3 regions of the Latilactobacillus curvatus JCM 1096 genome follow, and region 2 is predicted to be linked to each of the others. Evidence: predicted binding sites of a transcription regulator. Region 2 holds the regulator's gene; each other region holds the start of a gene.

Region 1 (10,842 bases), 220 kb from region 2:
AACAAACAACGCTCAAATTAGGTGACTTCAAAATTGTGAACCGTGCGGGGTTACATGGGATTGGAAATGGATTGGTTTAAAAAAGAGGATTGAGACAAAAGTTGCTTTTGTCTCAATCCCTTTTTGGATGGTCGAACTTTAATCGGCTGATACCACACTCTAAACGTGTTCTACCAGCTATCTCCTTCCGGTTAACCCTGAACGTCAAACGATTGCTGTGCAATCCTTCGCCATTCTGTGTTAATCCTCAGAAGATAATCGGTTGATGTCACACTCTTTTAATTTCTAGCGTATTTATGTGGATCGGCGTAGTTGAAGAAATCGGCTTTGGCAGTATAATCACCACGATAAACGCCGTTCCAGCCAGCACGTTGGCCAAACGCTCCTAAATCAATTAGTAAGTGTTCCTCATCCTTAGTGAGATGAATTTTACCAAAGCCAACACTATAGATATAATTTGCGAGACGATTGACGAGTGCTTCGGGATTACTTACCGTGTCGATTTTAAGATAAACCTGGAGTAAAACATCGGTAATATCTAACAGTGCATTTGATTTATCCGGATGCGCCATTAGACTGTTGTAAAGTGTATGGATGTTTTCTTTTGTAATTGATAAACTTGTCATTTAAACCCCTCCGTATTACAATAATTCACACTAGTTATAGTTCCCTTTTAGTTATTTGTCAATGATGCAAATAAGCGCTATGACGATTAACGTTTAATTTTAAACGTTAATCTTTTTTTTGAATATTGATCGAATCTTGGTCCATAATAAAGTTTGTCAGAGACTTAGTTGGCCAATTAAAGTACTGAGAACTATTGTGATTAGGAGGATGTCATTTGAGCTTATTACTGAATCAATTTCAGAATTATCAAAAGATTCTTTCTTTGGTAATGTCAATTATCATTATTGTCGCTGTCTATCTGAACGACTCACAACCGGTTTTAGCAGTTTTAATTGTTTTAGGCATTGCTAGTTTAGGGGAACACTTCTTACTTTATTCATCGAATATTGAAAGTAATTGGGCAGGAAAAGTGGACCTAATGTTTAAGATAGCTTGCTTATTATATGTGTTGTATAAATTTTCGGATTAGTTAAATATTCCTAATAAAAAGGTTGGCATAAAATCATTTTATGCCAACCTTTTTATTTTTTATAAACCGTAATTAACGTTAATCATAAAAATGATAACGTTAATTTTAAAAAATAAGTTAATCTTGTGAATTATGTATAATTTGATTAGACTAAAGAATAGGAGAAAGTATGATGATCTTTAAAGAACTTTCAGAAAAAGAATTGCAAAAAATAAACGGTGGTATGGCAGGAAATAGTTCTAATTTTATTCATAAGATTAAACAAATTTTTACCCATCGTTAAGATAGGTTGTTGGTGAGCATGTTATATACGGATGTATCGGTTTCCTTAATGCAAAATTTTGTTGCTATCTTATTAATTTTTCTATTATATAGATATATTCAAAGAAAGATAACATTTAAACGGATCATATTAGATATTTTAATAGCGATTATTTTTTCAATATTATATCTGTTTATTTCAGATGCGTCATTACTTGTAATGGTATTAATGCGATTAGGGTGGCATTTTCATCAACAAAAAGAAAATAAGATAAAAACGACTGATACAGCTAATTTAATTCTAATTATCGTGATCCAGTTATTGTTAGTTGCGGTTGGGACTATTATTAGTCAGTTTACCATATCGATTATCAAAAGTGATTTCAGCCAAAATATATTGAACAATAGTGCAACAGATATTGCTCCTATCCTAGTATTTGGTACATAAATTTCTGAACAGTTGTGCCATAATTAATAAAACAAGATAGGAGCATTCCAATGAAACGATATCAAGATGATTTTAAAGCCAGCATTGTGAAGATGCATCGTGAAGAGAAAAGATCTATTCGCTCGCTTTCCGAGGAATACGGTGTTTCTCCAGCCGCAATTCATAACTGGGTTAAAGGCGCTAAATCAGTTGAGCTAGAAGACGGTACTGAAGTAACGTCCAAAGAATTCAAACAACTTCAAAAGGAAAATCAGCGATTAAAGGAGGAACTCGAAATTTTAAAAGCTGCGGCGGTGTTACTGGGAAAGCATTAGGACGAATTAATTGCCTTGTCTTCATAGAAGATCAGTTATTGCGACACCGCTTATCAATTATTCTTTCGGCACTGAAATTACCGCGCAGCACCTATTACCATTGGAAAAGATATCAACCTAGTCAACACGAACGTGTTGATAATCAACTCAAAGAAAAAATTAAATTGATTTGGGAAAATAATTATCGTGCCTATGGTTATCCACGAATAACGATGGTGCTTCGCAAGTCAGGCATCTGTGTTGGGTCAAAACGAATTTTACGATTAATGAGGGAAATGGAGATTCACTCTTTAATGAATCGGCGATTTAAAAAACCTGGCACTCATGTGGATCATTCACAACGCCCCAATTTAATCAAGCACCAGCCCAATGCAAGGATATGGCGTGCTGACATTACTTATTTGGAATTACGTCCAGGAACCTGGGTTTATCTCAGTTCTATTTACGAACCAAAGGTTCATCAAGTTCTTGCTTTCAAGATTGGTCGTCAGATGGAGGCGACGTTAGTTGTAGAAACGATTAATCAGGCGCTTGAATATCATCAAAAGCCACAATATTTTCACTCTGACATGGGTTCACAGTACACCAGCAACGAAGTTGAAACTTTACTTGAACGGCATCAGATTAGCCACTCATACTCAAAACAAGGTTATCCTTATGATAATGGGCCAATTGAAGCTTTTCACTCATTGTTGAAGAGAGAGTTTGCCTTTCAAACAACTTTTTCCAATTTTGAGGACTTGGTAATCCGAACCTCAAATTACATCAGTTGGTTTAATTCCGACAGAATTAGAACGAGTGTTTAGAAAAAGATGTGCCATTTATTGACATAGGAGCAGAATTCAACGTTTGTTTAGGGATCTATAACAGTTACCATGAAAACTATATCGTCCCACTGACATTGCCGCAGGAAAATCGTAATCTATACGGCTATATCCATCAGAAATTAATAAAACTTGATCGAAAAAGACTGCGCGATTTTAATTTGGGCTACGGTTTAATTGCTAGCTCGATAACCTTTGGTGGTTTTCATTAAAATGGGGAGTGAGCAAATATGAAGTGGTATGCAGGTGGACAGGAACGGGGGAATCAAGCAATTACGATAATCAGTACGTTATTAACTGACTTGAAACAAGATGACCAAACGGTACCATTGCAGTAACAGCTATCAAGCTGAACTTGAAGCACAAACAACAGCCGTGCCATTCATTTTAAGCCGGATGAACATTGCAATTGCGAATGTGGTTCAAAAAGAAGGCTTGCAGCTATCAGCCAGTCAACAAGCTAAGTTAAAAGAAATGACGGCGTTGTCGACGATTAGATATGGTTATTAGTGAAAAAGAGCGTAACGTTTATATAGCGTTACGCTCTTTTTTGAGCTAAGCCGATAGTTTCGCTAAAAAGTTAACCACTGCTTTTGTCGACAGGGTTGATAACGCTAGCGCATCGAGTTGATAAATCCGGTTTGAGTCAAAATTACTTTGATTAAATTGGTGCTGAAGACCATTTTTGAGAATTAAAGCTTGCGGTTGTTTTTGGTGAATGGCTTGGCTATCCCCAAAAGTATCATCAAGAGAGACGTGCCAATTCATCTTAGCAGCTTGCAAAGCTACGTTTAGTTGCTGAACGAATTGTTGTTCTTTGTGTCCGTGTCCAAAACCACTACCGATGACGAGTGGTAGGCTAGTTGAAACTAAAATTGCTTCGTTCATGTTGAGCACCTCATCACTTTATTTTATGGTATTCTATCACTATCTTGCTGGTTAAACAACTAGAATGAGAACTTAATAACCACCAAATGAAAGCGTTCTAATTTAAGGCCGTTTTGTTTTGACAATGCTTGATAAGTGGCTTACATTTAATTGTGAAGGATAGCACAACCTATCCGCAGACATTTGTGTCAATTCAAATGGAAGAGGTGGCCAGAATGGCAACGAATCAATTAGTATTAAAAACCGCAGACATTTGCGATATCCGGGATATTGAGGAAGCACGGGCAACCATTAAACCGTATATTCGCGAAACACCTTTAATTCAATCGATGTTCTTGAGTCGTAATGTGGCGCACGGTCATGTCTATTTGAAATTGGAAAATATGCAGCTGACGGGATCGTTTAAATTCCGTGGTGCGAACAATAAAATTAACCATTTAACGCCAGAGCAACGGGCTAAAGGCATCATTACAGCTTCAGCCGGCAATCATGCGCAAGGGGTCGCATTGACCGCGAAGTTATTAGGGATTGATGCGACCGTTGTGATGCCAGAAGAAGCACCACTTGCTAAGCAACAAGCGACCGCCGGTTATGGGGCGAACGTTGTTTTACATGGTACGACTTTTAATGATTCGCGGTTGTACATGGAGCAGTTAGCAGCCGAAAAGGGCTTAACATTTGTCCACCCCTACGACGATCGCGAAGTCATGGCCGGCCAAGGGACAATCGGCCTTGAGATTTTGGATGCGATTTGGAATGTTGATACGGTGATTGTACCGGTTGGCGGCGGTGGCTTAATCTCCGGCATTGCGACGGCTTTGAAATCCTTTAACCCCTCAATTCACATCATTGGGGTTCAATCGGAAAACGTGCACGGGATGACGGCTTCATTTGAAGCAGGCACAATCACCAGCCATCATGCGGACTTCACGCTAGCCGATGGGACAGACGTTGCGATTCCAGGTGAACTGACTTTCCCAGTGGTTCAAAATCTAGTCGATGAAATGATTTTAGTTTCCGAAAAAGAAATCGCAACTGCGATGAAGAATCTCATGCAACGGACTAAGATTGTCACAGAAGGCGCTGGTGCATTACCAACGGCAGCACTGCTGAGTGGTAAAATTGATCCTCAATGGTTAACAGATAAAAATATTGTGGCTTTAGTTTCAGGCGGGAATGTTGATTTAACCCGCGTTTCGGGTATTATTGACCAACTCTTCCACCCAACTGATACAAGCAAAGGGGTTGTTGGATAATTAAAAAGCCGGCATCCGTCTAAAAACGGATGCCGGCTTATTTTTGTGCTGCAAGAAAGGCTGGACCATGATCGTCAATTAGGGCGTGAAATTCTTGGCAGTCTTTAACAGTCATTTGGGGTAAGAGCTGTGGTTCAATAACCTGTTGTACCTTTAAATAGTGGAGGTCTTTTAAAGAACAGTGCTCTAGGTGAGCAATTAAGCGGCGGGCATATAAATCAGCGATAAAGACTGGGCGGTCGAAGACATATAATAAAATGACATCGGCTGTTTCCGGACCAATGCCTTTGATGGCAAGTAACTGGCGCCGTAGGTCAGTGGTGGTTGTCATCCGATTGAGCGTGTCTAAGTCAAAATCAACTGTCGCTAAAAATCGAAACAGCCCTTTAATTGTCCTGCTTTTAGCGTTATTGAAGCCGCTGGGTTTAATAGCCAACATAAGGGCTTCATCCGAAAGAGAAAGCAGATTGTTTGGCTCGAAGTGCGTACTTGATCGTAGATTGGCGAGCGAGCGGTCAACATTTTGCCAGTTTGTATTTTGAACTAGAACCGCGCCAACCATTGTTTCCCAATGGGAATCAGAAGGCCACCAGTGTTGCGGCCCATATTGCCGATACATTGTTTGAAAGAGTTGGTAGTAATCAATTTTACCGTTCATGAAAAATGTCTCCTTAACATAAAAAGACGCTACTTCACCTTTGGCAGTCACTTATTGTCAATTCGCTTGGTGCGCAGTTGTAGCAGTTTGGAAGTTGTGGCTAATGAGATGGTGGTCAAAATGATGAAAAAAGTGGTTGAAAGTAAGAAACGCGGCATCTGCGCCCCAGAAAATTTTAAAATAATCGTGGTAAGGGTACTAAAAGTGGTGAGGATGTTTAAAATCATGAGTGAAATTTCGTAGTTGCCCGATTATTTCGAAATGACGTGGCCAGCGTATAATAAGCCAACGCCGAACAATATATATGAGAAATAGAAAATACCGAAGAAAACGATGAAAATAGTTAATGATTCTTTGGCGTAGACGAGAATATCGGTACTGGTAAAGATGCGAATCAAAGTATTTAGAATCTGATAGGTGAGATAAAGTGTTGCTAGATAGATAAAAGTGGGGAAGTTTCGTTTGATAAAGGCCATAGCAATCTCCATTGTTTTTTTATTGTAAAGCTTGTCACTATTCTAGCATGGAATTTAAGAATGGTCAGTTGAAAGTCAGCCGAGAATGCGTTTTTATTTGTAATTAATATCATCTGCGTTATACTTGAGTTGTGTAAAATAGAATAAGGAGTGATCAATGTGAAAATTATCGTTGTCGGTTCATCTCATGGTGGATTTGAAACTGTTCAAGAAAGTTTACTCGATTATCCGGATGCAACCATCCAATGGTACGAACAAGGCGATTTCCTATCGTTCTTATCCTGCGGGATGCAACTCTATTTAGAAGGGACCGTCAAAAACGTTGATGATGTCAGTTATGCGACACCAGAAGGCATGCGGGCAAAAGGGGTTGAAGTCAACCTACAACAAGCAATCACCGCGATTAACGCCGATCAACATACGGTCCAAGTGAAGGATTTAAAGAATAATACAACGCGTGAAGAAAGTTACGATAAGTTAGTCTTGAGTGTCGGCGCTGTGCCATTTGAATTACCAGTGCCAGGCCGTGATTTAGAGAATGTCTACGCAATGCGTGGCCGTGATTGGGCGATTAAATTAAAGGCGAGGACAGTTGATCCAACCGTTAAAAATGTTGTGGTGATCGGTTCTGGTTATATTGGCATTGAAGCGGCTGAAGCATTTGCTAAAGCTGGCAAACATGTTACAGTTGTTGATGTCTTGCCACGTCTATTAAGTCTCTATCTCGATCAAGAATTTACAGATCAATTAACGGCTGAAATGCAAGCGCACAATATCTATCCTGCAGTTGGTCAAGGCGTCAAAGAATATGTCGGCGTTGACGGTAAGCTAACTAAAGTTGTGACCGATCAAGCTGAATACGATGCTGACTTAGTCATCGAAGCTGCGGGGATTCGGCCTAACACAGGCTGGTTAAAAGATACATTACAACTCGACCGCAGCGGCCGGATTGAAATCAATGAATTCTTACAAACAAGCCAACCCGATATTTTTGCAGTCGGGGATGCAACGGTTGTAAAATACGCACCAACTGGCAAAGAAATGCCAATTGCTTTAGCAACGAATGCGCGTCGCCAAGGTCGCTATGCTGCTAAGAACTTAGTCACCGCCAACCAACCGGTACCCGCTGTTTCAGGTTCATCAGCATTGAGCGTCTTCGATTATCACTTTGCTTCAACTGGGATTAAAGAAGGAACAGCTGATAAAATGGGTGTGAAGACCCAATCTGTTTTGGTTTCTGAAACATATCGCCCACACTTCGTCCCTGAAGCAGAAAATCCAGTGGTCGATTTCAAATTAACCTTTGATCCAGAAACACGGCGTGTACTCGGTGCGCAAATCATGTCTAAAGCTGACGTGACGGCAAACATCAACGCCATTTCACTTGCCATTCAAGGTAAGATGACAATCGATGATTTAGCATACGCTGACTTCTTCTTCCAACCAGGTTTTGACCGTCCTTGGAACATCATGAACGTCGCCGCCCAAAAAGCACAACGACTTTTAGACAAATAAAGTGCAAGCAGCTGTCAATTGAAGATTGATGGCTGCTTTTTTGTGACCTTTTCTTTTGCAAAAGCCATTGTTATAATGAACAGCAATAAGACACATTGGGGCGTTAAAGATGTCAGAAAAATTCAAGCAGGATCTGATTGCCACTTTTTTGTGGTTAATATCCTGCTCGTTTATAAGTTAGGAAAAAAATGGGCAGCAACACAAGCTTTTTGTGCTGACATGGTTCGCCAAATAGGCTTGATGAAGACGGTGATTGTCATTGGATTCGTGTATTCAGCTGGTGTATTGCTCTTAACGGGGCTTACGCTTGGCTATTCAAGTGTAAGACGTTGGCTTAGAAAGAATCGCTAATAAAAAAGGATTGTGGATCGATAAAAATATCGATTCCCAATCCTTTTTTACTATATTACCCAATACCGATCACATAATATGCGAGTTTATCGGCGTAGTGTCGTTGGTTATTTTGTTGTTTAGCTTGCTTAACCGCGGTGAGATTGTCGGTGACCACGCCGTCTGCACCGAAATACATCATGCGGTGGACGGCTTGTTGATCATTGGGTGTCCAGACAAAGACGGCCTTATTTTCCTGATGTGCAGCTTGAATGAAGTGACTGTTGATAGTTGTCATTTCAACAGCATAAAAATCAGCGTTCGAAATTGGTGGGCCGATAAAATTAAAGGGGAGAATGTAGCCCGTTTGAATCTTCGGTGCTGCCTTTTTAACGGCCTCGACGATGTGCCAGTTTAAGGATTGCACCATGTGACCGTGAGCTTCGATATTGGCCTGATACTTATTCAGGAAATGTTGCACCAAGCCGGGATTATCGGTGGTGGGTGTCTTAATTTCAATCAGTAGTTTTTGATGAAGCTGATTGGCGCGTGCAAGATAGTCATCAAATGAAGCAATTGGTGCGGATTGCCGATGTTCATGGACGGTCATTTTAGTCAGTTGCGCCAGTGTTTTAGACTGCGGGGTCCCTGAGTGCCCAGTGAGTGGGGCAAGTTGGAAGTCGTGAAAGACGACGAATTGGTGATCTTTAGTCAATTGCACATCCATTTCAACATAATCGGGCTTTAATCGGGTAGTTTTTCGCAGCGCACTAATCGAATTTTGGACGCCGTCTTTTTGCGAAACGCCACGGTGGGAAATGCTTAGCGGCTGCTGAATGGTTACTGAACGGAGATAGTCCCAATTATAAGTCCCAACGCCGATTAAAACGCAATTTGCTACGAATAATAACCAACGACCACTGAGCGGCACGCTTAATTTTAAGGTTGCATAGTTGAACGTCGGTTGCACAAATTGTGGGTCGGCCAACAAATAATCAATGACGATGAAAAAGACGGCGACTGTCGAAAGCACCAAGTTGATGAGCATAGCAGCTTGCAACAAGGTCATGATGACCACGGCACTTGGCAGTCCCACTGATGTGTGGGTTTCAATCAACGCTTGTAGTTGGATGAGTAGGAAAAAAGTGAGTCCCGTAAAGCCAATCAGTGCGGCACCGATTAAGAGTAGACGCCCCAGTAATGAGCCAATTTTTTGATGTGTAAACTGCCAACTACTGGTCAACGCTTTTTTGAAAGTCATCTGCTGAAGAATGATGTTTGGTAGGGTGAAGATCAGCCGTAAGCCGAGATATAATAAGCCCAAATAGACAAGAATGAAAAGTCCCGCGACAATTCGCCGATTCATGAGAATATAATCCAGAATGAATGCCGGTATTTTAAACTTAGTCAATAAATCAGAATGATAGCCAAGCCCGCCCAGCGGTAAAATTAAAAGACAATAATATAGAAAGAAAAAGAACGTGCCAATTCGAAGGTGCCTGAGTTGCGCAAAAGTCATCTTCAGCAATGCCTGCAAAGCTAGCGGCCGTTTAATCTGAATAAAGTACACACTTAATAGAAGAAACGTGAATTCGAAGAAAGCCAGCAATAAAATTAGTAGCGCAATTCCTACGAGTGCTAACAGCGCAATCGGATGCTGATGAATAAGCGCTGGTAAGTTGCTCAACGCGAGAAACTGGATCTGATTATGTACCAGAATGAAGTAGCTGGCTTTACTCAAAAGCGGTAGACAAATTAAAAGCAAAAAGCCATGCATCAATAACACACTACGAAAATAGGCCTGGGACTGCTTTAAAAAAGTGAATGTACTTGTAAATAGGGTTTTAAAATACTGCATTGAATGGGTGCTCCTCAATTGGACTCGTAATGAGATAATTGTACAACAAATATAGAAGCGTGTAATACCGATTAATCTTTGTATTTAATGAAGAGTTTGTTATAGTTATTAAGTTAATAGTATGAATGAAATCGCTAAAGCTATCTTGTGGAAATAATGACCAAAAAATATTTAAGCGCGCGAACTCGGACCAAACATACATATGCTTTTTATAAAGAGCGACGGAACAATCCGCAATGGCGCGACGATTTTATTCAGGTTAGATCGCAAAGAAGAAAAGCATTATTTATTCAAACGATTGTTATCCTAATCATAATTGCAGGAGGTGCAGTTTATTTTTCTAAAGCAATGCCAATGAAACGTGTGGTTGAACAATCAGCCACTAGTTCAAGCACAACAGCTAGAACTGAATCAACAAAGGAACCATCTGCAGATCCGGCGATTGCAATTAGACATAATAGTAGCGATGAAGAACAAGTATCGATTAGTGAATCTAGTAATAGTATGGCATCAACAGAGTCATCAAACGACAATCATGATACAACGTCATCTACAACAATGGCAGATGATGACGTTGATTATATAGCAGACGGATTTCTAATGGCGCCTGTAAAGTACAATGGTGAAGATGCCACAGAAGCGATGGAAGCAAATCGAGCGCCACAAAATTGGCTCCTATGTCAAGAATCCGGACATAAAAGTACGAACAAATTTGTCCAAAAATTCGGATTAAATTTGCAATCTACCGTCAGATATTGCAGAATTAAATAGCAAGTATTCCATTATTTTCTACCGTTGGTTATCCATGAATTACAACCAGTACGAGTATTACAGCGTGAAGGGTGGACGGAGAGCCGACCAAGTAGAAAGCTATCGCAATCCCTCAATATCGGTTAAAGAACTAAGAATAATGACTGA
Region 2 (10,842 bases):
TTATGAGACTTGCCAGTGTTATGATCAAAATTGCGGCAAAAGTTTTGGTGGTTTTTATAAATTACGCTTTCACCACCACGTATTAAACTTGATTCGCAAAGAACTTGCTCAGAAACGACGGGTCGATCAGCAAGCCCTGTTATTTGATTGTTGTCCGGAATGCAATGCGCTCGCTGAAGATACCGTGGCATACTATCAGTCAACGGTTGAAATGCGGGCGTACTTAGAGACACTATCTGCTTTAGAGTTAGTGGCCTTTCGGGTTTTGACGGGGCAACTAGCAGTTGAGCAAGCGTGTAGCCAGCTAGATTGCACGTTTGAACAGATGAAACGGGCACAATCGCGTTGCCAGACAAAATTAAAACGATTCTATACTAAACAATAAAATAGCTAAAAGCTGCTAACCGACGATTTTTAGGCATTGGTTAGCAGTTTTTTGTGTTTAGTAGGGAGCATAAAAAATACTTTTCATGCGATAAAATAACAGGTGACAGGTTAATGATTGGGATAGGTCAACAAAATGGGCGGCTTATATATTTTTAAATAACATTAATTGACATTAATAAAGAAAGCGCTTATACTAAAAACATAGAGGAAATGAAAACGCTTTTTATAAGCCTTTTATCGCTTTCTAACCAATTAAAATTTAAGGGGTAATTCATTATGGCAGAAAAAACAATCATGTTATGTTGTGCAGCAGGGATGTCAACAAGTTTATTAGTTTCAAAGATGCAAAAGGCCGCTGAAGCACAAGGTTTAGACGCAGAAATTTTTGCAACTGGCGCTTCAGATGCAGACAACCAACTCGAATCTAAAAAAATTGACTGCGTACTATTAGGCCCTCAAGTTCGTTTCATGGAAGGTCAATTTAAAGAAAAATTGGCACCAAAAGGAATCGGTGTTGAAGTAATTGATATGAAGGCTTACGGCATGATGGACGGCGAAACTGTCTTGAAACAAGCGTTAGCATTAATCGGTTAAAAAAAGATTAAGAAAAGCGGTAGCGACCTATTTTTAGGCGGCTACCGCTTTTTTTGTTTATGAATCAGGTATAATTAAGGTAATCAAGTATAAAGGAGTTTATTCAATGAGTTTAATTGGTACATTAATTTGGTGGCTATTCGGGGGATTAGTAGAGGCTATCGGTTGGTTTATTCTGGGGATTGCCTGGAGTATTACGATTATTGGAATTCCAGTCGGGCTACAATGTTTTAAGATTGGCGCATTGACCTTGATGCCGTTTAACGCAACCGTTGTTTCAACGGGGGGTGCAGGTTCGTTTTTATTAAACATTGTTTGGTTTTTCTTAGGTGGTCTTGTGATGTGGGCGAGCCATGTCTTTTGGGGGCTATTATTATCAATTACGATTATTGGGATTCCATTTGGCCGGCAACACTTTAAGCTAGCGGCGTTATCGTTAAGTCCGTTCGGCAAACAAATTAATTAAAATGCAAAAGGGCAACGATATTGATCGCTACCCTTTTTTATGTGGTGCAGGCATATTTCTGTGCTTAGCTACACAAGTCAAACGATTGCTTGTAGCAAGCATTCGCCTTGTTAGGCTGATGCTCGCAGCATAACCGGCTTTTGACGCACTCTATTGTGTTAGTTCTTCTAGTGCCATCGCTTGTTCTTCCCAGTCTGATTCTGTTTGAGCGAGTTCAGCTTGGACTTTTTCTAGGTCTTGTTGTAGTTCTTGAAGCATGAGGGGTTTAGTAATTACGTCTGCTTGGGTCATTTGTTCTTGGATTGCGTTGGCCTTAGTCTCTAGTGCGGCCATTTTTTCTTCTAAAGCAGTAACTTCGCGTTCTAGTTTCCGTTGTGCACGTTGGTTTTCCTTACTTGCTTTGTAGGCATCTAGTGCATTGGCACTTGGTTGGATAATTGCACTGTTTTGGCTAGCTGCTTCTGCGTAAGCTGTTTCTTCAGCTTTCTTGGCGAGGTAGTAATCGTAATCACCGAGGTATCGTTTGCTACCAGTATCTGATAGTTCGATAATGCCAGTGGCGACTTGATTGATGAAATACCGGTCATGGGAAATGAAGAGGACGGTGCCATCGAATTCACGGAGGGCTTTTTCCAAGACTTCCTTGCTATCAATGTCCAAATGGTTCGTTGGTTCATCCATGATTAAGAAATTGTCATGGTTCATCGCGAGTTTCGTCAAGAGTAAGCGGGCTTTTTCACCACCACTGAGTTGTGACACAACCTTTAAAACATCGTCACCGGTGAATAAGAAACTACCAAGTAGTGTGCGAATTTCCTTTTCAGGTGTTGTATGGTGTTCATCCCATAATTCGTTGAGGACGGTTTTGTTAGTGTGTAAATTGCGTTGCTCTTGATCGTAGTAGCCCATTGAAACGTTACTACCGACTTTTTCATGGCCTTTGATGAACGGAATTTGGTGCAAGATACTTTTGAGAAGGGTCGATTTACCAATTCCGTTAGGTCCGATGATGGCTAAGCGTTCGTGGCGGTTCACTTCAAAATTGATTGGTTGTACCATGATTTTATCGGGGGAATAGCCGACAGCGGCATCGCTTACTTGCAATACTTCGTTACCGCTTGGATGTTCGCTTTCGAAATGAAAATGAATTTTACCGGCTTCGTTTTGCGGCCGGTCTAATTTATCCATCTTTTCGAGTTGACGGCGGCGACTTTGGGCTTGTTTCGTGGTACTTGCGCGCACTAAGTTTTTATCAACAAAGGTCTGAAGTTTATCGATTTCAGCTTGTTGTTTTTCATAAGCCTTCCATTCGAGTGAGAGGTTAGCTTCTTTTAAACTTAAGAAATGGCTGTAATTACCGGTATAATGGGTCAATGTGTGGCGACTCATGTCGTAGACTTCTTTAGTGATTTTATCTAAGAAGTACCGGTCATGCGAGACGGTGAGCAAGGCACCGGGATAAGTTTGTAAATAATTTTCCAACCATGTTAGTGTTTCGATATCTAAATGGTTCGTTGGTTCGTCCAAAATAAGGACGTCTTTTTTCTCAAGCAATAACTTAGCAAGTGCGAGTCGCGAGCGTTCGCCTCCCGATAGTGTACTGATTGGCTTTTCAAAGGTGTCTTCTGGAAATTGGAAACCATGTAAGACGCCACGGATTTCGGCTTCATAGCCGTAACCATTAGCTTCAGAGAAATCGTGTTGGACTTGGTCATATCGTTTTAGTAAGGCTGCATATTCTTCGCTAGCATGGTCAATGGTTGTGTCCGCAATTGCGGTCTCGAGTTCATGCATTTGGGCTTCCATTTGGCGGAGATCATCGAAAATGGTTAACATCTCCGCATAGATTGTCCGGGTTGAGTCTAAGCCACTATCTTGCGCTAAGTAACCGACTTGAGCATTTTTGCTAAGAATGATTTGGCCTTCATCAGGCGTTGTGATGCCGGCAATCATTTTTAATAAGGTTGATTTACCAGCCCCGTTTGGACCAACGAGGGCAACACGGGCGCGGTCTTGTACTTCGAGTTGTGCGTTTTTGAAAAGGTAATCGCCGCCAAAACTGCGTGCGACTTGTTGAACTTGTAATAATATCACGGCTAAAAATCCTTTCGTGCGGTGTTTTTTAAAGTTAATTGCGTTCATTTTTATAATACTACTGTCAACTATCATAACAGATTTAAACGATGGACAGTCAAAATTGTAAATATATTGCTTTTCACAAGAAAATTCAGTATGATTTCAGTATGGTACTACACTATTTTCACAAGCAAATCAAAAAGGAGGTTTCAAATGGTTGAGAATAATATCCCAAGAGCAACTGCAAAACGATTGCCTTTATATTACCGCTATTTAAACTTTTTGAACAATTCAGGGAAAACTAAAATTTCCTCTACTGGATTATCTGAAGCAGTTAAAGTAGATAGTGCGACAATTCGTCGTGATTTTTCATATTTCGGTGCACTGGGCAAACGTGGTTATGGCTATGATGTCGCTTCGTTGCTAGATTTTTTCAAGAAGACCTTGAACCAAGATCGATTGACAAACGTTGCATTGATTGGGGTGGGGAATTTAGGCCACGCCTTATTGAACTACAACTTTAAGCAAACCAATAATATTCGGATTAGCGCAGCATTTGATGTTAAACCCGAAATGATTGGAACAATTCAAACCGGTGTTCCTGTCTATTCAATGGACGAGATGGCCGAACAATTGAAGAACCAACAGATCGAGATTGTCATTTTAACAGTGCCAATTGATGAAGCTCAAGAAGTCACCGATGAATTAGTGGCCGCTGGGATTAAAGGGATTATGAACTTTACGCCAATTCGAATTTCTGTGCCATCAAACGTGCGGATTCAAAATGTTGATTTGGCTAAAGAACTACAAACTTTGATTTACTTCCTCGATAATTATACTGATGAACAAAATCAAGAATAAAAATAGCGTTTAAACAAGTTGCTCGTAGTAGCCGCCTGTTTGAACGCTTTTTTTAACGATTGAGATACAGTAAAGTGACGATCAGGTTCATCCCAGCATGGCTGATGATTGTGGTGAAAATCGAACCTGTCTTGCGGTACAGCCAACATAGGAAAAGACCGATGGCCGTGTAGATTAACAAATGCCCGTCCTGATGTAAAAAAGCAAACAGTAAACTTGAAATGATGGCGGCTAAAATGCGGTTTAAGCGACTGGCTAATCCACCAAAGATTGCTTTGCGAAACGTGATTTCTTCCATAATCGGTGCGGCGATGGTCGTTGCTAAAATAAGAAACGGTTGTTGTTGCATCATGGTCATCAGTGAAATGGTGTTGAGCGATTTGGCAGTGATGTGGAGAATGTTTTGTTCAATGAAGCCGGCGAGAATCTGAATTACTAAGACCAGTACAATGCCACACAACCCCCAAATGATAATGGGTTTGAGTGGGAAAGGCCGCTGCTCAATGGCATTGGCTTGTGTGCGTTGATTAAGATAGAGTAACCAGGCGGCACCGAGGCAATCAACAATGGTTGTGATTAGAAAAAACGAGGCAGATAGATGACCAAAACGGACGACTGCACTAGGAATCAATAAAATGAACAAATAGCTAATGATAATTGAAAAATTTTGTTTGTATAGCGTCATGTGAAAGCTCCTCAAAGGTTGTTGTGACAATAGCTTAGCGTATTAGCATTCAAATTGCAAAAGTGCTAGCATAATACTTGCAATGTTCTGAAAAAATGCTATGATAAAAATTGTGATTAGCACTTGAGATGATAGAGTGCTAAAAAAGTAAAATTGATGGAGGGATTTTAAGTGTTAAAACCATTAGAAGATCGCGTGATTATCGCCGTTAAAGACGAAGAAGAACAAACAGTAGGTGGGATTGTTTTGGCAAGTAATGCTAAACAAAAACCACAAACCGGCAAAGTAGTCGCAGTTGGTACCGGCACATTAACAAGTGACGGCAAACGAATTCCACTTGATATTAAAGAAAACGATGAAGTTATTTACGATAAATATGCAGGTTCAGAAGTTGAATATGAAGGTCAACAATATTTAGTGCTCCATGCTAAAGATATTATGGCTATTGTTGAATAATAATAAACAAAAAAATTTTTTGAGGTGAATAAATTATGGCAAAAGAACTTAAATTTTCAGAAGACGCACGTTCAAAAATGTTGGCAGGGGTTGACCAATTAGCCAACACAGTGAAAACAACATTAGGACCAAAAGGCCGGAACGTTGTTTTGGAAAAAGCTTACGGTTCACCAGAAATTACTAATGATGGTGTGACAATTGCTAAAGCAATCGAATTAGAAGATCATTTTGAAAATATGGGTGCTAAGTTAGTTTCTGAAGTGGCTTCAAAAACGAATGACATCGCTGGTGATGGGACAACTACTGCTACTGTTTTAGCTCAAGCAATTATTCGTGAAGGGATGAAGAACGTCACAGCCGGCGCTAACCCAGTTGGGATTCGTCGTGGGATTGAATTAGCAACTAAAGAAGCTGTTAAGAAGTTACACGAAATTTCACACAAAGTCGAAAGTAAAGATGCCATTGCCCAAGTGGCTGCTGTTTCATCAGCTAACGAAGAAACTGGTCGTTTAATTGCTGATGCAATGGAAAAAGTTGGCAACGATGGGGTCATCACAGTTGAAGAATCAAAAGGGATTGATACTGAATTAAGCGTTGTTGAAGGGATGCAATTCGATCGTGGTTACTTGTCACAATACATGGTAACGGATAACGATAAGATGGAAGCTGACCTAGATAACCCATATATCTTAATTACAGATAAAAAGATTTCAAATATTCAAGATGTTTTACCACTTTTACAATCAATCGTGCAAGAAGGTAAAGCCTTGTTAATCATCGCTGATGATGTTGATGGCGAAGCATTACCAACACTTGTCTTGAACAAGATTCGTGGGACATTCAACGTGGTTGCTGTAAAAGCCCCTGGTTTTGGTGATCGTCGTAAGGAACAATTAGAAGATATCGCCACATTAACAGGTGCCACAGTGATTACAAGTGACCTCGGTCTAGAATTGAAAGAAACAACTATCGATCAATTAGGGACAGCTGGTAAGGTAACTGTTACAAAAGATGATACAACAATTGTTGAAGGTGCTGGTAGCAAAGATGCCATCGCTGAACGGGTTGAAAACATCAAGAAACAAATTGCTGAAACAACATCAGACTTTGACCGTGAAAAATTACAAGAACGCTTGGCTAAATTAGCTGGTGGCGTTGCAGTGATTAAAGTCGGTGCTGCCACAGAAACAGAATTGAAAGAACAAAAATATCGGATTGAAGATGCTTTGAACGCAACGCGTGCAGCTGTTGAAGAAGGCTACGTTGCCGGCGGTGGGACAGCATTAATCGATGTGATCGAAAGTGTTGCTGCGCTTAAAGAAGAAGGCGACGTTCAAACCGGGATTAACATTGTGCTTCGTGCATTGGAAGAACCTGTTCGTCAAATCGCAACCAACGCTGGTCTTGAAGGCTCAGTAATTGTTGAAAAAGTTAAATCACAACCAGTTGAAGTCGGCTACAATGCAGCCAACGGCAACTGGGAAAATATGATTGAAGCCGGCATCTTAGATCCAACTAAGGTGACACGTTCAGCATTACAAAATGCAGCTAGTGTGGCGGCCTTAATGTTAACAACTGAAGCAGTGGTTGCTGACAAACCAGAAGACAACCCAGCACCAGCAGCAGGCATGGACCCATCAGCAATGGGCGGTATGATGTAAAGAAGTGCGTTTGAAACGGGTTGGTTCTGAGCATTAACCTAAAAACGAGCGTTATGGCGGTTTTTGCCATAACGCTCGTTTTGTAGTTAAGCGGAAGTCGTTATAACCAAAAAGCACGATTAAATCCAAAGTTCCAAAACTGGCAAAAGTTTTGGAACTTTTTTATTTTTCAAAAAAAATGCGCATATATAAATTGTGCGCAACCCTATTAATTAATTTTGATTGCGGTATAATAATAGTTGGAGGTGTTGACAATGATTTTTCGAAACCGGCGGATACTGATAACCTGTTTAATGTTAGGTGGCTTCTTTTTAGCGCGACCACAAACGGTCCAAGCAACGCCTGAAGAAACGCAAACTGCCATTAAGACAGCACAAGATCATCTATCCGAATTGAATAATAATATTAGTAATTTAACGTTAAAAACAACGCAATTGAACGAACAAATGACTGCAAAACAGGCGGATATTAAAGAAAAACAAGACGAGTTCAGCAAAACATCTGCTGATTATCAAAAGCAAGTGGCGATTATTGAAGGTAACCTGCGGCAATTACAAACACGAGATAGCAGTTTTAATCTTGATATGATCGATAGTTTATTGTCGAGCCAAAGTTTGAGCGATTTATTCCAAAAAGGTTCAATCATCAATCGACTGTTAGACGCTAAGGCGGATAATGCCGCTGAAACGGCCTCATTAGCTGAAAAAAAGCTGAACAAAAGACTGAATTAGAAGCGCAACAGGCCAAGCTGGTATCATTATCACAGGAAAATGATGCTGCAATTAAGGACTTAGATCAACAAAAACAACAAGCTAACGACCAATTAACGCAACTACAAACGAAGTTCAAGAAAGAATTAGAGGCGCAAGCGGCTGCTCAAAAAGCGGCGAGTGATGCAGGTGCCGCATTAATTACTGGTAACAAGGATTTAATGAATAATAAGATTATCCAAGAAGCGGTTAAATATTTAGGCGACCCTATGTTTGGGGTGGCACCACACCCGAAGGATTTGACTGTTCTGGCTTAGTGCAATACGTTTACGCTAAAAATGGGATTAAATTACCCCGTGTTTCACAAGATCAAAGTAAGTTAGGCAAAGATGTACCGCTCAATGAATTACAACCAAACGACCTATTATTCTGGGGAGGGGTTGGAACAGCCCACCATGTCGCAATCTACATTGGGGATGGCTACTTTATCCAAGCACCACAACCTGGCGATAAAGTTCGAATTACTAAAATTTCAGATTACAAACCAGATTTTGCCCGTCGTTTATCATAAAAAATAAGAACTGACCAAGGAATCGAGGCGTTTCGATTACCTTGGTCAGTTCTTTTTTAAATTGTGGTAGTAATTCATGCGTAACTATAGTAGAATACGATTTGTTTGAATAAACGGCAATTATTTTTTTAAGTTATAGAGAAATTCAAAAGTCACTGTGTGGATTGCGACGAATGATATTCACATGAGGGCTTTTTATGTTAGAAATATTATTTAAAGGGGTCATATTGCTATGCAACAGTTAAAACGGATTTTTATCGGGAAACCGTTAAAATCTTCCGATGAGGGTAATCAAAAATTAGGACGCTTTAAAGCGTTAGCGATGCTATCTTCTGATGCATTGTCATCAGTGGCCTACGGGACAGAAGAAATCGTCATCGTATTGACGACCCTTTCGGCCGCGGCAATTTGGTATTCAATTCCAATCGCAGCCTTTGTGCTCGTATTGCTATTGTCATTAACTTTGTCATATCGCCAAGTGATCCACGCCTATCCAGGTGGTGGTGGCGCCTACGTTGTTTCCAGTGAAAATTTGGGGAAAAATGCTGGTTTAGTGGCAGGTGGTTCACTGCTTGTGGATTACATGTTAACCGTTGCGGTTAGTATTTCCGCGGGTGCGGAAGCGATCACCTCGGCCATTCCGGCATTGTATGGGCATCAAGTAGGGATTTCCTTCATTATCGTTTTGATCTTGATGGGAATGAATCTACGTGGGATGCGTGAATCAGCATCATTTTTAATGGTGCCCGTTTACTTATTCGTCTTGATGATGACTTTAATGATCATCGTTGGGTGTTATAAGATCTTCACAGGTGCGATTCCGTTCCACGCAACATCAACCGTTGGGGCTGTTGTACCAGGTGTTTCGATGGCGTTGATTTTTAGAGCCTTCTCATCAGGTTCATCATCATTAACTGGGGTTGAAGCCATCAGTAATGCGGTACCATTTTTCAAGAAGCCACGTGCAACAAACGCGGCTGAAACATTAGCAATCATGGCAGCCATCTTAGGTTTCTTCTTTGCTGGGATTACATTTTTAAACTACTGGTACGGCATTGTACCAGCAGAAAAAGTAACTGTTCTATCACAAGTGGCCCAACACACCTTTGGGAAAGGCTTTTTATTCTATATTGTGCAATTTGCAACGGCCTTTATTTTAGCCGTCGCTGCGAATACTGGATTCTCCGCTTTTCCAGTGTTAGCGTATAATTTAGCCAAAGACAAATATATGCCACACATGTACATGGATCGTGGCGATCGTTTAGGTTATTCAAACGGGATTATTACATTGGCGATTGGTTCAATGGCATTGATTTTCATCTTTAACGGGGATACATCACGCTTGATTCCACTTTATGCGGTTGGTGTGTTCATTCCATTTACGCTTTCTCAATCTGGGATGTTGCGCAAGTGGTGGGTCGAACGACCAAAGAATTGGTTTGGTAAATCAATTGCCAATTTTGTTGGCGCTTTGATTTCGTTTGCTATCTTAGTCATTCTCTTCGTTTATCGCTTACCTGATATCTGGCCATTCTTCATCATCATGCCTGTTATGATTTGGATTTTCTATAAGATTCATGATCATTACAAGAAAGTGGCGCTTCAACTACGCGTGAGTGCTAAAGAAGCCGTCTTGCATGATTATGACGGTTCAACTGTGATTGTCTTGGTCAGCAACGTGACCCAAGTAACCCGTGGTGCGCTAGATTACGCACAATCAATCGGGGATTATGTGATTGCGATGCATGTCTCAACGGATGAAAATCCAGCCAAGGAACGTGAAATTCAAGCTGAATTCAAGGAAGATTTTCCGAATGTCCGGTTCGTCGATGTCCATTCATCATACCGGTCAATTCAAAAACCAATTGTTCGCTTTGTTGACATTGTTAGCAAGAATGCGCAAAAACGGAACTTTACAACCACGGTCTTGGTCCCACAATTCGTACCAAGAAAACCATGGCAAAACATTTTGCATAACCAATCAAGTCTAAGACTAAGAACGGCATTTGCAAACCGCGAAAACATTATTATTTCAACATATAGTTATCACTTAAAACACTAGAAGTGCGACTCGATCTGAGTAGGCTTTGAGGATTAACAGTAAAATGGGCATTGTGGCGGTTCTTGCCATGATGCTCATTTTGCAGTTAACCGGAAAAGACTGATCGAGGAGCGCGTTAAAGAAAGAAGTGCGTTTAGCAACCGAGCATTAATACAAAATTGGCAGTTATCCCGAGTTGTGGGATGACTGCCAATTTTAGATTAAGCGGAAGTTGGTGCAACTAAAAGCACGTTAGAAGAGAAGTGTGTTTGAAACGGTTTGACTTTGAGCATTAGCCTAAATCTGTGAATGAGCGACGGAGTTGATCGTTTGC
Region 3 (10,842 bases), 410 kb from region 2:
TCTCTCATATTATAACGCACTTTTTTAGAAGCTGTCGAATCCTTTTAGAAATAGCGGAATCAAAAAACGACGCACTCAACTGGTGCGTCGTCATTCTAAACTATTTATTAAATATGAATTGGCAATCCTAATGCTAATTCGGCATCATCCATAATCGCTTCACTTAACGTTGGATGTGGATGAATGGTTAGAGCAAGGTCTTCTGCATTCATGCCTGATTCAAGGGCTAACGTCAATTCAGAAATTAAATCACTCGCGCCAACGCCAGCAACTTGAGCGCCCAGAACTGTGTTATCATCCGTATTCGTCACTAACCGCACGAAACCTTCTGTATCTGCTAATGATAAAGCACGGCCATTAGCTGCAAATGGGAACTTAAATCCTTTAGCGTTCATTCCTTTTACCTTGGCTTCTGCAACCGTTAAACCGGTCGTTGCCAACTCAGGATCTGTATAACAAACAGCTGGCATTGCGTGGTAATCAACCGTTAATTTCTTACCGGCAATGGCTTCTGCAGCCACTTTAGCTTCATAACTTGCTTTATGCGCCAAAGCTGCTCCAGCAACGATATCGCCAATCGCATAGATGCCCTTAACGTTAGTTTGGCCTTGTTGATCAACTTCAATCAAACCACGATCAGCCATCTTAATACCGGCTTGTTCGAGTCCCATTTCGTCGGTATTTGGCCGCCGACCAACAGTCACCATCACGTAATCGGCAACAAGTTGTTCTTCTTTGCCGCCGACTTCATATTTAACCGTCACATTTTGATCAGTTTCAACAGCTTCTTTTGCCATTGCGCCAGTAATCACATCGACCCCTTTAGCTTTGAAGTTCTTTGTCACCAATTGCACCATATCTTTTTCGAAGTTAGGTAAAATCGAGTCTGTCCCTTCGAGAATCGTCACATGTGCACCTAAGTTGGCATAGGCCCCTGCTAATTCAGAGCCGATATAGCCACCACCAATGACCACTAATTCTTTTGGTACTTCCGTTAAGCTTAAACCACCAGTTGAATCAATAACCCGTTTATTAAATTTGAAGCCTTTAATTTCAATTGGACGACTACCAGTAGCAATGATTAAATTTTTAAAACTGTACGTTTGTGCACTCTCTTCTTTAATCACGCGTAAGCTATGTTCGTCCACTAAAAAGGCTGAACCGTCTAACACATCAATCTTGTGTTTTTTGAACAACATTGAAATGCCACCAGTTAGTTTTTCAACAACCTCATGTTGTTTCCAGTCTTGCGTTTTCGCAAAATCCAATGTTGCTCCAGTAGTCGTCACACCAAAGACAGATGAATCTTTTGCCTCTTGTAGTCGATGACCAGCTGAAATCAAAGCCTTGGAAGGAATACAGCCGACGTTTAAACAAACACCGCCAATTGTTTCACGTTCAATCACAGTTACTTTTTGACCCATTTCGGCCGCGCGAATTGCCGCAACATAGCCCCCAGGACCTGAACCGATGACTACTGTGTCTAATTCAATTGCAAAATCACCTACAACCATTTTAAAATCATCCTTCCATCAATAATAGCTCTGGATCAGCTAATAATTCTTTTAATTCGTTCATCGCACGTTGCGCAGTTCCACCATCAATTAAACGATGATCAAATGATAGTGATAATTTCAAGACTTTGCCAACAGCCAACTCACCATCAGCGTTGACGATTGGTTCTGTCCCAATTCGGCCAACCCCTAAGATTGCAACTTCAGGGTAGTTAACAACCGGTGTAAACCAACCGCCACCAATTGATCCGATATTACTGATTGTCATTGAACCACCACTCATTTCAGCTGGTTTCAATTTGTTATCCAATGCTTTTTGCGTATTTTCGCCAATTTCTTTAGCGATGGCAAAAATACTCTTGCTGTCGGCATCCTTGATATTTGGGACATAGAGCCCGTGATCAGTATCCGTTGCAATTCCGACATTAATGTAGTGTTTATAAACAATTTCGTTAGTTGCATCATCAATTGACGCGTTCAAAGTTGGGAAGTCACGTAAGACCGTTACCAAAGCTTTAACGATGTATGGTAAGAAGGTTAACTTAATGTCCTTCTTAGCCGCTACATCCTTGAATTTCTTACGATGGGTCATCAATTTAGAAACTTCCACTTCATCGAATAAAGTAACGTGTGGTGCCGTATGCTTGCTTGTCACCATTGCTTTAGCAATTGCTTTACGCGTTGGTGACATTTTTTCACGTGTTTCCCGTTCTGGTGTAACAGAGGTGTATGGTGTCGCAGCAACTGGTTGTGCAGCTGGTGTTGCTGGCGACGTTGGTTGTTCTGCTGTCTCTACAGCAGGTGCTGTCGTTGTTGCAGCGCCATTTTGCATGAAGATTTGCACGTCTTCTTTAGTAATCCGACCATGTTTACCGGTGGCTGGCACTTGACTGATATCAACATCGTTTTCACGTGCGAATTTTCGAACAGATGGCATAGCTAAAATCGTCCGATTTTGGTCACTAATCGCAACTACTGCTTGACTGCTTGGCGCCGTTGTTTTAGCTGGTGTTGATTCTGACGCCGTAGCTGGTGCTTGTTCAGCAGATGTTGCCGTTGCCGAATTGTGACCTGGAGCATCAATTTCGACCAATACTTGACCGACAGTCGCCACTTCGCCTTCACCGACTAAAATTTTAACGACTTTCCCACTAACAGGTGATGGGATTTCTTCAACTGATTTATCATTTTGAACTTCTAATAAAGTGTCATCTTCTTGAATGGTATCGCCTTCTGCGACCGCCCATTTTTGAATTTCACCTTCGGCAATCCCTTCACCAATATCTGGTAATTTAAATTGGTAAACACCACCTGCATCGGTTGCAGTCGGTGCTGCTTCGGGTGTAGCAGCTGGTGTTGCCGTACTTGGTGTATCGTTACCTTCAACACCTGGTGCGTCAATTTCAACCAGTACTTGGCCAACTGTTGCCACTTCACCCTCACCGACTAAAATTTTAACGACTTTCCCACTAACGGGTGATGGGATTTCTTCAACTGATTTATCATTTTGAACTTCAAGTAAGACATCATCTTCTTGAATCGTGTCACCTTCTGCGACTGCCCATTTTTGAATTTCGCCTTCTGCGATCCCTTCACCAATATCCGGTAATTTAAATTGATATGCCATACGTCTAACGTCCCTTCTTTCGTTATCGACTAAAAGTTAATAACTTCTTTAACCTTATTTTCAATATCAGTTGCATTTGGTAACCAAGTTGCTTCAGCTTGTCCAAATGGGAATGGCGTATCAGGAGCTGAAACACGTGCAATTGGAGCTTCCAATGAAAGAACAGCACGTTCTGAAATTTCAGAAGCAACTTGTGCCCCAACGCCTGCTTGTTTTTGTGCTTCTTGAACAATAACGACCCGCCCTGTTTTTTCGACAGAGGCGATAATTGTTGCAACATCTAATGGTGCAATTGTTCGTAAATCAATTACTTCAGCTTTAATATTCTCTTTAGCTAGGTTTTCGGCCGCTTTAATCGCTTCTCTCACCATTGCACCGTAAGTGATGATTGAAACATCTGTCCCTTCAGTAACCACAGCTGCTTTATCAAGCGGCACTGTATAAGATTCATCAGGTACTTCTTCGCGGAACGACCGGTATAATTTCATGTGTTCAAGATACAAAACAGGATCGTTTGAACGAATCGCAGAAATCAATAAGCCTTTGGCATCATATGGATTACTTGGCACAACCACGCGAATCCCTGGAATTTGCGTGATCATTCCTTCAAAGTTATCTGAATGTAATTCTGGGGTATGCACGCCACCACCAAATGGTGCACGAATCGTGATTGGCATGTTGCGTGTGCCACCCATCCGATAACGTGTCCGTGACATCTGGCCAGCAATCGAATCCATTGTTTCGAAAACGAAACCAAAGAATTGAATTTCAGGTACAGGGCGGAAGCCTTCTAGTGCTAAACCGATTGATAAACCACCAATCCCAGATTCAGCTAACGGTGTATCAAAAACGCGGTCTTCACCATGTTTAGCTTGCAACCCTTCAGTTGCTCGGAAAACCCCACCGTTCTTCCCAACATCTTCCCCGAAAATCAAGACGTTCTTATCATCTGCAAGTTCTAAATCCAGCGCATTTGTAATTGCTTGAATCATCGTTTTTTGTGCCATCTTAATTCGACTCCTTTGCACTGTACTCTGCGATTTGTTCTTTAATGTTTTGTGGTTGGTCTTCAAATGTAACATTCAAGAAATCTGTGACTTTTTGTTTTGGCGCAGCATCCGCTTCGTTGATGGCTGCTTTAATGTCTGTTTTAACTTGTTCGATCAATTGGTCTTCTTGATCTTGTGACCAAAGTCCCTTATCAGTTAAGAAACGACGCATTCTAACGAGTGGATCACGTTTCAACCAAATATCGTCTGTTTCTTTGGTCCGATAACGAGTCGGATCATCCCCTGATAATGTATGTGGTCCATAACGATAGGTTAATGTTTCAATTAAGACCGGTCCGTTGCCAGCAGTTGTAAATTCACGCGCTTCTTTCATCACTTCATAAACTGCTAGTGGATCCATCCCATCGACTTGAATGGCAGAAATCCCAGCTGCGACCCCTTTTTGAGCCAACGTTACAGCAGCTGTTTGTTTTTCACGTGGGACCGAAATCGCAAAGCCGTTATTTTGAACAACGAAAATGGCTGGTGCTTTAAAAGCACCCGCAAAGTTCAAGCCTTCATAGAAATCCCCCTGTGAAGTCCCACCGTCACCGGTATAAACGTAAACAGCATTTTCTGATTGGCGCTTCTTCATCCCAACCGCAACACCCATTGCTTGAATGTATTGCGCGCCGATAATGATTTGTGGTGGCATCGCCTTCAAAGATTCTGGATACTTGTTACCGTCAATATGGCCTCGTGACCATAGGAATGCTTGTGATAAAGGTAGCCCATGTTGCACTAATTGTGGCACATCCCGGTAACCAGGGAATAAAAAGTCGTCTTTAGTCATCGCAAAGTTACTTGCTAATTGGCTGGCTTCTTGCCCAGCAGTTGGTGCATAAAATCCTAACCGGCCTTGACGGTTCAAAGCAGTTGCTCGTTGATCAAGCACACGCGACCAAACCATTTGTTTCATCAGTTCAACCAATTGGTCATCACTGAGATCCGGCATCAATTCCGGATTAACAACCTGGCCAGTCTCATCTAAAATTTGAACGGTCTTAAAATCTTGGCTCTCATCGCTCAATAACTTCTCAAAATTAACTGCAGCTTTATTATTGACCATAGTATCCATATCTCCTCTTTAAAAAACTGTTTTAATGACTGCTTATATCTGTATTACTTAAGCATCTTTACAAGACTAATTTAGCATTTCACATCACTAAATGCAAGCGTTTTATAAGCTATATTAGTCAGTTTACGCTTTCATTAGTTTTTATTATATGTGAATCTAATCACTAGTTAGCTAGTTTTCACGTCTGTTCTATATCTGTTATAATTTAATTTCGTTTTCTGTTATATAATAGCAAATAATAGGCACAAAAAAAGAGTCCGCCGTAGCAGACTCATCGTTAAATTTAAGTTGGGGTAGTTCTATGCCAAGACCGGTTGGGGTATCTCAGCGTTGCCAGCATGCACTAAGAGCTCTTGAAACACTCTGACTACTGGTTTAATTTGTTGACTGACTTGCACGCACCGTTCACTTACCCGCAAATCATTTAAATCAATCGCAACCTTAATTTGACCAAGGTTGACTAACTTAATCATTGTTAGCAGGATTGCCCCGACAACCAACGTTGCCAAGCCCATGAAAGCGAATTGATTAACCATTAATACTGCACAAAACGAAACCAATGCAGCTACCGCCATCATAAAAGTGCTTCCCACTCTAACTTTAGGTGTTTGTGCTTTAGCACCAACCGTTGCATCTAGCACAACGCCGTGCACCATTTCAGTCACTGCTTCGCCCGCTTCAATAACGTTAACATCTTTGTTAACTGTTGCGATTGTAACGGGTGTCTTTTCGCTAGCAGCCAATACCAAAATATCACCGGGCACAATTTGATCTGCACCGATTAAGCGTAAAAAGCCATCACGCATAACGCTAACCCGTGCTTGTGAATTTTCTAATACTGTTTCTCTTTTAGCAGCTTCGACAGTTGTTAAGCCACTTGGCCGAGTTGCCAATAAACGCATTAACATCCCACTGCTTGTAATGCCAGTGATGTTAACGTCTTTTTTTAATTTCTTGTGCATCGCGTTCGACACTCCTTCCCTTTTGAGGAAGTCGTCGTAAACCGCTAGCCTAATGCTGGCAGTAAAATGACAGACCACCTCGAATGATCACCATCGCTACTACTTACAGGTCCTTCAGCTGTTTTCATCATTTTACTCACCAGACTTTCTCTACTTTAAATTTAGTCATACCGCTTTATCCGACAAAAAAAGACGCACAACAATTGAGCGTCATCCATTTATCATGGCGTTCCCAATCGTTCAGTTTTAGCACTATATGACGTAGAAACCATGTTCAGCTACGTTAGAAAAAGCCTTCATTGGCAGTTTCAGTTGACTCAATTGGCATCTCTCGATGTTTCTGAGTAGCAGCGTTTGTTCATATAGGAGCCTCACCTAACGGAAAAGCAATATATCTATACTCTTATACTACCCGTTTCACTTTAGCAGGTCAAGCAATTCATTCCGTTTTAACTTGAATTGTGCTAGAATAATGAATGACGAATTAATCGGAGGTCTTAACTGTGATATTAATGAAAGATATTATCCGCGAGGGTAACCCAACACTTAGAAAGATAGCTGAACCTGTTACTTTTCCGCTATCAGATGAAGATCGGCAACTTGCTGCTGACATGATGGCATTTTTAGAAAATAGCCAAGATCCTGAACTTGCTGAAAAGTACCACTTGCGCGCTGGCGTCGGTTTAGCTGCACCCCAAGTAGATGTTTCAAAACAAATGTCTGCTGTCTTGGTCCCTGGACCAGACGAACCCATCTTCAAAGATGTGATTATCAATCCTAAAATTATCAGCCACTCTGTTCAAAACGCAGCACTTGCTGAAGGTGAAGGTTGCTTATCAGTTGACCGCGAAGTGCCCGGCTTTGTGCCCCGCCCTGACCGTATTACACTACGTTACCAAGATTTAGATGGTGAAAGCCACAAGATTCGCTTAAAAAACTACCCAGCTATTGTGTGCCAACACGAAATCGATCATCTAAATGGCATCTTGTTCTTCGATCACATCAACAAACAAGACCCATTCGCAGCACCAGATGACATGATTATTATTGAATAGAAGTGCGATTGGTTGTGCTTAGCAACTGAGCATTAATACAGAATTGGCAGTTATCCCGAATTGTGGGATAACTGCCAATTTTAGATTAAACGGGAGTTGTTGCACCCAAGAGCACGTTAAAGAAGAAGAAGTGCTAATTCGAGTTGGTCAGGCTTTGAGGCTTAACGGTAAAGACTACTCAAGAAGCACATAAAAAAAAGCGTGATTGAAATCTTCTAATGAGATTTCAATCACGCTTTTTTTATGCTTCCGCCGCTTCAGGCGTATCGGCAAATTGACTGTTATATAAATTAGCGTACACACCACCGGCCGCTAATAGCGAATCGTGCGTCCCTTGTTCAACAATTTGACCATGGTCCATCACTAAAATCAAATCCGCGTCGCGAATCGTTGAGAGTCGATGGGCAATGACGAAACTCGTTCGCCCTTGCATGACTTTTTCCATGGCTTTTTGCAATAAACCTTCCAATCGGGTATCCACCGAACTAGTTGCTTCGTCCAAGATTAAAATCTTAGGATCCGCAATCACGGCTCGGGCAATCGTCAATAGTTGTTTTTGCCCAAGCGAAACGTTGCTTGCTTCTTCATCAATCGTCATTTGATAGCCGTTTGGCAGCGTATGGATAAAATGATCGACATTAGCGGTTTTAGCCGCATCAACGACTTCATACTCTGTCGCATCGAGTTTCCCGAAACGGATATTATCGGTGATTGAAGCATGATATAACCAAGCATCTTGAAGTACCATCCCAAATTGGGAACGGACTTGTTGCTTGCTTAATTGCTTCGTGTCAACCCCATCAATCCGAATCGTTCCAGATGTCACATCATAAAAACGCATCAACAGGTTAATCATCGTTGTCTTCCCAGCACCGGTTGGCCCGACAATCGCCACTTTATCACCTGGGTTAGCAGTAAAGCTCAAATGGCGAATCAATAGTTTGTCTGGGTTATAGCTGAAACTGACATCATCAAATTCAACTTTACCTTGAACGATTGCTGGCAACGATGCTGTTTCATTATCGGTTGCTTCAACTGGCTCATCTAAGATTTCAAATACACGACCAGTTGCAGCAGCAGCTGATTGAATCACACCAGACAACTGTGTAATCTGTGAGATTGGTTGGTTCACTTGCCAAATATATTGAATGAAGGCTTGTAAATTACCAACTGAAATCACACCGTGCAAGACATAATAACCACCTAACGTTGCCATCCCGGCATACGTCATGTTTGTCGTTAAACCAACTAACGGCATCATCAAGCCAGAAACAAAGGCTGCCTTAAAGCCATAGTCAGTTAACCGATCCGTAATTTCTGCAAAAGCAGCAATTGCGCGTTCTTCTTGTCCGTAAAGTTTCAAGACACTGAAGCCGCCATAATTTTCCTGTACAAAGCCGTTCATTTCGCCCAACGTGTCTTGTTGGCCTCTAAAGTACGGCTGCGATTTCTGAATGACCCGTCTTGAAATCAATAACGATGCTGGAATCATTATTAATGATAAGAGCGCCATCCAAATATTAATCGTAATCATCATGATCACGGCCGTGATGATCCCTAAGATCGATGTCACAACTTGAATTAAACTCTGTTGTAAAGCGTTCGTAATCGCGTCCACATCGTTGGTTACCCGTGACAAGATATTCCCTTGTTGTTGTGAATCAAAAAAACGAACGGGTAGCGCATTGATTTGCAAATCAATGTCGCGCCGTAAATCACGCATCGCCCGTTGAACAGCCCGCGTCATCCAAAACGAGCCTAAAAACATCGTCACTTGATATAGCAACGCAAAGCTCAAAATCATCGCAATCACCTTCGCGATATAACTAAAATTAATCGCAACGTGTTGTGCTAAACTCCGACTGATTTCAGTAATGGCTAGTCCCATGATCACTGGCCACAGTGCATTAGCGAGCACCGAAATAACAGTTGCGGTAATCGCAAGCCAAAATGTCACTTGATACGGCCCAATGTAGCGCATTAGCCGTTTAAGTTCTCTAATATTCTTCATTGAGTTCCTCCTGTGATAACTGTGATGCCGCAATCGCACGATAAATCTCGTTATCTTTTAATAAGTCGCGGTGAGTCCCAATACCAACCACTTGACCTTCGTTTAAGACGACAATCCGATCAGCATTCATGATAGTCCCAACTCGTTGTGCCACAATCAGCACTGTTGCCTCTTTGGTGATTGACTTCAATGCACCTCGTAACGCCGCATCCGTTTTATAATCCAATGCTGAAAAACTATCATCAAAGATATAAAGCGCGGGGCGGCGGACAATCGCTCTGGCAATCGCCAAACGTTGCTTTTGACCACCAGATAAATTGCTCCCACCTTCGGCTAAATAAGTTTGTAAGCCGTCTGGTTTTTCAGCGACAAAGGTATCTGATTGTGCAATTTTCAAAGCTGTCCATAATTCTTCATCAGTCGCATTCGGATTACCATAACGCAAGTTTTCCGCGATTGTTCCGGTAAATAACACCGCTTTTTGTGGAATAAAACCGATCTTTTGGCGCAACGCCTTAAGTTGATAGTCGCGCACATCATGACCGTCAAGCTTAATCGATCCACGTGTTACGTCAAAAAAGCGTGGAATCAATTGAATCAACGTTGACTTACCACTCCCGGTACTCCCAATAAAGGCAACCGTTTCACCCGGATGCGCTTGGAACGTGACATCCCGAACGACTGGACTTTCAGTCGGACCTGGATAAGCAAAGGAGACATTATCAAACACCAATTCACCTTGTGTGTCGGTTGTTGTTACCCCGTCTTCTTTTTCGGTAATATTAATTGGCGCATTCAGAATTTTTTCAATTCGTTCTGCTGAAACAGCGGCCCGTGGATACATCATGAAGACACTGGCAAATAACATAAATGAAAACAGTACGTGGAAAATATATTCAATAAACGCAATCAACGTCCCAACCGCTAAGTGACCACCATCAATCTGAACAGCCCCTTGCCAAATGATTAGAACGAATACGATATTAAAGATGAACGAAAAGCCCGGTTGTGCTAAAGCCACCAACGTAAACAGCCGGATAGAACTATGACTGTAGTCATCATTCACTTTTCTAAAGCGTAATTTCTGGAATTGTTCCCGCACAAAAGCACGGACAACACGAATCCCAGTCAAGTTCTCACGCAGATTCAGATTAATCGCATCCAGATTTTTTTGTTGTTCCGTCGACATCGGTTCAGAAACGCGACCAATCAAGACAACCCCCGTTAGCAGGATTGGAATTGCCGCAAATACAATCCATGAGAGCGATTGACTTGTCCGTACAATCATGAAAGCACTCGCGACGATCATCATCGGGGTCATAAACCCTGTCCGCAACACTTGGGTCATAAATTGCATCACCTGGAAAGCATCATTAGTGGTCCGAGTAATCAAAGAAGACACACCAAATTCGCCATACTCACTATGGGAAAACTGCATGGTTTGTTTAAAAATATCGTTACGAATGTCACGGACGATATTGGTGGTTAATTTGCTACCAGTATAAGCCAAGCCAATTAAGCCAATTAGTCCGATTAAACAGATTCC

Evidence for each region. Region 2 encodes Rex, which represses fermentation and respiration genes when NADH is low (regulators of the CRP and FNR family bind a similar motif). Its sites were predicted from a motif close to TTGTGAANTANTTCACAA; they were not measured.
Region 1: tdcB (bifunctional threonine ammonia-lyase/L-serine ammonia-lyase TdcB) is a predicted target of Rex. The motif match lies at 3,982-3,999, and genes of this name have one in related genera.
Region 3: pdhA (pyruvate dehydrogenase (acetyl-transferring) E1 component subunit alpha) is a predicted target of Rex. The motif match lies at 5,417-5,434, and genes of this name have one in related genera.

The regions. Positions count from the first base shown of each region.
Region 1 covers NZ_CP026116.1:128,014-138,855, forward strand. Annotated here, with positions in the region: gene LCU_RS00750 (hypothetical protein) at 1-80, shown strand, start outside; gene LCU_RS00755 (bacteriocin immunity protein) at 279-626, opposite strand; gene LCU_RS00765 (bacteriocin) at 1,269-1,379, shown strand; one part of gene LCU_RS00775 (IS3-like element IS1163 family transposase) at 1,856-2,084, shown strand; one part of gene LCU_RS00775 (IS3-like element IS1163 family transposase) at 2,084-2,925, shown strand; gene LCU_RS00785 (hypothetical protein) at 3,256-3,453, shown strand; gene LCU_RS00790 (hypothetical protein) at 3,499-3,831, opposite strand; gene tdcB (bifunctional threonine ammonia-lyase/L-serine ammonia-lyase TdcB) at 4,047-5,087, shown strand; gene LCU_RS00800 (endonuclease III domain-containing protein) at 5,125-5,745, opposite strand; gene LCU_RS10030 (hypothetical protein) at 5,997-6,221, opposite strand; gene LCU_RS00810 (FAD-dependent oxidoreductase) at 6,381-7,736, shown strand; gene LCU_RS00815 (hypothetical protein) at 7,755-8,087, shown strand; gene LCU_RS00820 (glycerophosphodiester phosphodiesterase) at 8,143-9,924, opposite strand; gene LCU_RS00825 (hypothetical protein) at 10,081-10,695, shown strand; partial or broken gene LCU_RS00830 (RepB protein) at 10,673-10,842, shown strand, end outside.
Region 2 covers NZ_CP026116.1:1,808,792-1,819,633, forward strand. Annotated here, with positions in the region: gene LCU_RS09330 (sigma-70 family RNA polymerase sigma factor) at 1-385, shown strand, start outside; gene LCU_RS09335 (PTS sugar transporter subunit IIB) at 664-981, shown strand; gene LCU_RS09340 (YccF domain-containing protein) at 1,088-1,447, shown strand; gene LCU_RS09345 (ABC-F family ATP-binding cassette domain-containing protein) at 1,598-3,541, opposite strand; gene LCU_RS09350 (redox-sensing transcriptional repressor Rex) at 3,737-4,384, shown strand; gene LCU_RS09355 (CPBP family intramembrane glutamic endopeptidase) at 4,437-5,069, opposite strand; gene groES (co-chaperone GroES) at 5,241-5,525, shown strand; gene groL (chaperonin GroEL) at 5,561-7,186, shown strand; gene LCU_RS09370 (coiled-coil domain-containing protein) at 7,441-7,917, shown strand; gene LCU_RS09375 (C40 family peptidase) at 8,150-8,467, shown strand; gene LCU_RS09380 (APC family permease) at 8,700-10,529, shown strand.
Region 3 covers NZ_CP026116.1:320,619-331,460, reverse strand. Annotated here, with positions in the region: gene lpdA (dihydrolipoyl dehydrogenase) at 108-1,514, opposite strand; gene LCU_RS01805 (dihydrolipoyllysine-residue acetyltransferase) at 1,522-3,141, opposite strand; gene LCU_RS01800 (alpha-ketoacid dehydrogenase subunit beta) at 3,171-4,148, opposite strand; gene pdhA (pyruvate dehydrogenase (acetyl-transferring) E1 component subunit alpha) at 4,150-5,259, opposite strand; gene LCU_RS01790 (hypothetical protein) at 5,568-6,230, opposite strand; M-box (ykoK) riboswitch at 6,455-6,620, opposite strand; gene def (peptide deformylase) at 6,734-7,285, shown strand; gene LCU_RS01780 (ABC transporter ATP-binding protein) at 7,527-9,296, opposite strand; gene LCU_RS01775 (ABC transporter ATP-binding protein) at 9,283-10,842, opposite strand, start outside.